2 regions of the Pseudomonas sp. E315 genome follow, and region 2 is predicted to be linked to the other one. Evidence: predicted binding sites of a transcription regulator. Region 2 holds the regulator's gene; the other holds the start of a gene.
What was found. Region 2 encodes sigma-54, which starts transcription at its own class of promoters, with help from an activator protein. Its sites were predicted from a motif close to ANTGGCATNNANNTTGCTNT; they were not measured.
Positions count from the first base shown of each region.

Region 1 (2,911 bases), on a different contig from region 2:
TTGGCGATGTTGTTGCCCGTGACGTCGAGTTGTTTGCTAGCCGCATAGAGGCCGCTAAGGCCGATATTAAAAGACATGTTTCTCTCCTTGAGGCGTATGAGTCGGCTTAGAGGCCAATGGTCTGGACTTTGGACATGGCAATGCTGCCCAGACCTGCGAGATTGAGCATGATTTCGCCACCGGTTTTACTCAGTGTCACGCTGTTAACCGTGGCCGGCAGGTAGGTGGTAAGTGCCGTGGTTGTGGTGTCTGTTTTGCTCGATGCTGTGAACGTGTAGTTGCCTTTGGGCAACAGTTCACCGTCATCATTTTTGCCATCCCAAGTGAAGTCGGCGTTGCCCGCTTTCTGGGTGCCCATCTCGATGGTTCTGACCACTTCGCCGTCCGCATCGGTAATGGTGATGGTCGGCTTGGAGTCCGCATCGTTCACCACGACGGTGCCATTGAATGGCTTCTCGCTGGCGGGATCGACGTAGGCTTCGTTGGTTTGCACAATCACCGAGCGCCCTACCAACGACGAGGCTTGCAACGCTTGTGAGGACTGCAGTCCACCCGTGATGGCGTTTACCGAGTCATTGAGCGTGGTAATGCCTTCCAAACTGCTGAACTGCGCCAACTGGGCGACGAACGCCGTGTTGTCTTGCGGGTCCAGCGGGTTTTGGTTTTTCAACTGGGTGACCAGCAATTGCAAGAAGGCATCTTTGCCCAGCGAATTGCTGCTGCCCGCAACGGCCTTGGACGCCGCCGCCAAACTGTTGTCAGTGGTCGCAGTCTGGGCAGAGTTGGCAAGTACCTGATTAAGGGTCAGGCTGCTGGTGGAATCGGTCACACTCATTTGCGTTGCCCCTTATCACTGACCGAGGGTCAGTACCTTCTGCATCATGGTTTTGGCGGTGTTCATCATTTCGGCATTGGTCTGGAACGAACGACTGGCAGAAATCATGTCGGCCATTTCTTCAACCACGTTGACGTTGGGGTAGTAGACATAGCCCTTGGCGTCGGCAGAAGGATGGTTAGGCTCGTAACGGGCCTCAAGGTTGCTTTGATCTTCAACCACGCCGAGTACTTGGACGCCTTGGCCTGCTGCGTCCTGGTTCTGGAACAGCGAATCGCCAGTACCGTTTTGCGCGCCCTGGAACATGGTGGCGAATACCGGGTGACGTGCGCGGTAGGTCTGATCAATGCTCGAAGAGACTGTTTCGGCGTTGGCGATGTTACTGGCAACGGTGTTCAGGCGAGTGGTCTGGGCACTCATGCCGCTACCGGCAATATTGAAAACACTGGCTAGAGACATGAATTACTCTCCGCGCAGGGCTGATACCAGCCCTTTGAATTTGCTGTTGAGCAGGGTGAAGCTGGCCTGGAAGTTGACCGCATTCTCTGCGTAGTTTGATTGCTCCAATTGAGCATCCACGGTGTTCTGGTCGATTGACGGCTGCATCGGCGTGCGATACATCAGCGATTCGTCGCCATTGCTCAGGCCTTGGGCTTCGATATGGCGGCTGTTGGTCTTGTTCAAAGCAAAGGTGCCGTTCTGATTTTTGTCGTTCTGGGCAGCGAGCACAGAAGCAAAATCCAGATCCCGAGCCTTGTAGTTCGGGGTGTCGGCGTTGGCGATATTGTTCGCCAGGACTTCAGCGCGCTGGGCGCGAAAGCCAAGGGCTTGCTCATGGATACCGAGCGCTTTATCGAAGCTGATGCTCATGTCGGGAAACCTTTGTGGGCTGACCTGAGGATGTGGCTCAGGTTTTACATGGCTTGAGTAGAGCAAACCCCGTGCCAGTTTTACTGCGCCCGTATTTCAAGGCTCTGCGGGCAGACCGGCAGCTGCAATGCCAGAAAAGCGGCAATCGCTTTCCGCCGCCTGCCGCTTTTCTGCCGCTTTTGGAGTGAATGCTGTGTTTTACGCCGCCAAAAGCATAAAAAAAACGGGAGCCTTGCAGGGCTCCCGTTTGGGTATTGCTCACCATCTATTACTTGGCTTGGTAAATAATCCCGGGGCTGCACTGAACCATCTGGTAATGATCCGGCAAACCATTGAGCGCTTCCGAGGCGCCGAGAAACAAGTAACCGCCAGGCTTCAAGGTGCTGTGAATACGCAGCAGGATGTCTTTTTTCACTTCAGCAGAGAAATAGATCAGTACGTTACGGCAGAACACGATGTCGAACTTGCCCAACCCGGCGTAGCTGTCCAGCAGGTTGAAGGAGCGAAACTCAACGCGGTTCTTGATCGGCGCCTTGATCACCCAACGGCCTGGCCCTTTCGGGTCGAAGTAACGCTGCAAGCGCTCCGGCGACAGGCCGCGGCCAATGGCCAGGCTGTCGTACTCGCCGGTTTTGCAATTATTTAGCATCAACCCGGACAGATCGGTGGCGACAATTTGCACCCCCATCTTCAATTGCCCCATGTTGCTGCGCTCAAACTCATCGATAGCCATCGACAGCGAATAAGGTTCTTGCCCTGAAGAACATGCTGCCGACCAAATGCGTAAACGTTGACCCGGATTAGCCTTGATTTGCTCAGGCAGGACTTTGTTTTTCAGCACTTCAAAGGGGTAGGTATCACGAAACCACAGGGTTTCGTTGGTGGTCATTGCATCAACCACCTGCTCGCGCAGGCCACTGCGCGGCTGGCTTTGAATGCGCTGAATCAGCTCACCCAAAGACTTGATACCTTGCTGCTCCATCAGCTTGTTCAGACGGCTGGAAACAAGGTACTGCTTGTTCTCACCTAGCAAAATGCCACAGGCTTTTTCCAGGAAGACCCGGAACTGCTCAAAATCCAAATTACCCGTAGACAAATGATCCTGCCTCTTAAATCGTGTTGACCGCCAAGGGCTAAGCCCCTAGCTAAGGTCTGCTGCTTTGATCCGATCGACAACTCGGGATGCCAAGTCGTCGGGACGGAATT
Region 1 covers NZ_JBUZPJ010000022.1:15,045-17,955, forward strand. Annotated here, with positions in the region: gene flgE (flagellar hook protein FlgE) at 1-77, opposite strand, end outside; gene flgD (flagellar hook assembly protein FlgD) at 107-835, opposite strand; gene flgC (flagellar basal body rod protein FlgC) at 851-1,294, opposite strand; gene flgB (flagellar basal body rod protein FlgB) at 1,298-1,705, opposite strand; gene cheR (protein-glutamate O-methyltransferase CheR) at 1,974-2,801, opposite strand; gene ACZRJQ_RS21275 (chemotaxis protein CheV) at 2,847-2,911, opposite strand, start outside.
Region 1: a site for sigma-54 is predicted at 1,765-1,784, ahead of flgB (flagellar basal body rod protein FlgB). Genes of this name have one in related genera too.

Region 2 (2,911 bases):
GCATTGGCGACAACCTCTCCGCCGGGAATATTCAGAGTGGCTTCGATTTTCTGTTGCAGCTTTTCAACAGAGAGAATCACCTGCACGTTGGTGATTTTGTCGAAGTGACGCTCTAATCGGTCGAGTTTTTCGCCGATGTAGGTGCGCAGCGGTTCGGTAACTTCCAGATGCTGTCCACTGATGTTGACTTGCATACAGTTTCTCCTTTGATGCCATTGCACAAAGTGGCAGGCCGACAAGCCTGCCACTGAAACGCTGTGGCCCGTTGCTTACATCAAACGCTTACGCTCGCTGGACGGCGCAATCCCAAGGGATTCGCGGTATTTGGCGACCGTGCGACGGGCTACCTGAATGCCTTGTGCCTCCAGTAAACCAGCGATCTTGCTGTCACTCAACGGCTTTTTCTGATTTTCAGCGGCGACCAGTTTTTTGATGATTGCGCGAATGGCTGTAGACGAGCATTCGCCGCCTTCAGAGGTGCTCACGTGGCTGGAAAAAAAGTACTTCAATTCATAAATACCGCGTGGGGTATGCATGAATTTTTGCGTAGTGACCCGCGAAATAGTTGATTCGTGCATGCCAACTGCCTCAGCAATGTCATGCAAAACCAAAGGCTTCATGGCCTCGTCGCCGTATTCCAGAAAGCCGCGTTGATGCTCGACGATTTGGGTGGCCACTTTCATTAAGGTTTCGTTGCGGCTTTGCAGACTTTTGATAAACCAGCGAGCTTCTTGCAACTGATTGCGCATAAAAGTGTTGTCGGCACTGGTGTCGGCCCGGCGCACAAAACCTGCGTATTGCGGGTTAACTCGCAGGCGTGGCACAGACTCTTGGTTGAGTTCTACCAGCCAGCGATCGTTGTCCTTGCGTACGATGACGTCAGGCACGACATATTCGGCTTCGCTGGATTCGATCTGTGAGCCTGGACGCGGGTTTAAGCTTTGCACCCGTTCAATTACCTGACGCAGCTCGTCTTCCTTGAGCTTCATGCGGCGCATCAATTGGCTGTAGTCGCGAGCGCCCAGCAGATCGATGTAGTCGGTGACCAATCGCTTGGCTTCGTTCAGCCAAAGGGTTGTTTCGGGTAGCTGGCGTAATTGCAGCAGCAGGCATTCGCCCAGATTGCGTGCGCCAATACCTGCCGGTTCAAATTGTTGAATTCGGTGCAGCACGGCTTCGATCTCATCAAGCTCAATGTCCAGCTCAGGATCGAAAGCTTCGAGAATCTCTTCGAGGGTTTCGTCGAGATAGCCCTGATTGTTGATGCAGTCGATGAGTGTTACGCCGATCAGGCGATCGGTGTCAGACATGGGGGCCAGGTTCAATTGCCAGAGCAAATGACTTTGCAGGCTTTCGCCCGCCGAGGTTCGGGTGGTGAAGTCCCACTCGTCATCGTCGTTGCTGGGCAAACTGCTGGCGCTGGTCTGATAAACGTCTTCCCACGCAGTATCGACGGGCAGCTCATTGGGTATGCGTTCATTCCATTCGCCTTCTTCCAGGTTGTCCACGGTTGGGGCGGACTCTTGGTAGGAGGGTTCTTGAACGTCGTTATTGGGTTTTTGCTCGATGTTGTCGGCCAATGGATCTGCGTTATCGAAGTCGTCGCCTTCTTCCTGGCGTTCGAGCATCGGGTTGGACTCCAGGGCTTCCTGGATTTCCTGTTGCAGGTCGAGGGTCGACAATTGGAGCAGGCGGATGGCCTGTTGCAGCTGCGGTGTCATCGTCAGCTGCTGGCCCATTCTCAGGACTAGCGATGGTTTCATGGCAGGGGCTTAACACCTTATTCGCCGGCGCACATGGCGCCATCCACTACAGGGCGCGTGAGCGCCAAACTTAAGCAAATTATATGCCTGAAACCGATGCGTTTGCCTAGAGCGCTTTGGCAATTAAAAATCTGTGGATTTTAGGTTGGCCTATTCGCTCCAGACCACGCAGTGCCCTGGATTACAGGCGGAACTCATGACCCAAGTACACTTCTCTCACCAAATCGTTGGCCAAAATGGTTTCAGCATCACCTTCAGCAATCAGTTGTCCGTCGTTAACGATGTAGGCTGTTTCGCAAATATCGAGGGTTTCACGAACGTTGTGATCGGTGATCAGTACGCCAATGCCCTTGGCTTTGAGGTGGTAGATGATTTGCTTGATGTCGCCCACGGAGATGGGGTCAACGCCCGCAAAGGGCTCATCGAGCAGGATGAACTTGGGTGCGGTTGCCAATGCGCGGGCAATTTCTACGCGACGACGCTCGCCACCGGACAGGCTCATGCCGAGGTTGTCGCGGATGTGATTGATATGGAATTCCTGCAACAGGCCTTCCAACTCTTTACGACGACCAGCCTTGTCGAGTTCTTTGCGCGTTTCGAGAATCGCCATGATGTTATCGGCGACTGACAGCTTGCGAAAAATCGACGCTTCTTGCGGCAGATAACCAATGCCGGCGCGAGCACGGCCGTGCATAGGTTGGTGGCTGACGTCCAGATCATCGATCAGTACGCGACCTTGATCGGCCTGCACCAGGCCTACAATCATATAGAAGCAGGTGGTCTTGCCCGCACCGTTAGGGCCGAGCAAACCAACGATCTGCCCGCTGTCGATCGACAGGCTGACATCACGCACCACCTGACGGCTCTTGTAGCTTTTAGCCAAATGCTGGGCTTTCAGAGTTGCCATTACTGGGCCTTCTGCGCGTCAGTTTTTTTCTTCGGTTGAATCACCATGTCGATGCGCGGACGAGGCGCAGTCACATTGCTGCCATTGGCTCGGCCAGCATTGGCGACTTGTTTCACCGTGTCGTAGACGATTTTCTCGCCTTCGGTGGTGTTGCCATCGTTGATAACCTTGGCTTTGTCGATCAGCACGATGCGGTTTTGCGGCGCATGGTATTGAATGGTCACGGCATAGGCCTGAACCG
Region 2 covers NZ_JBUZPJ010000015.1:54,961-57,871, forward strand. Annotated here, with positions in the region: gene hpf (ribosome hibernation-promoting factor, HPF/YfiA family) at 1-194, opposite strand, end outside; gene ACZRJQ_RS18680 (RNA polymerase factor sigma-54) at 270-1,763, opposite strand; gene lptB (LPS export ABC transporter ATP-binding protein) at 1,945-2,670, opposite strand; gene lptA (lipopolysaccharide transport periplasmic protein LptA) at 2,670-2,911, opposite strand, start outside.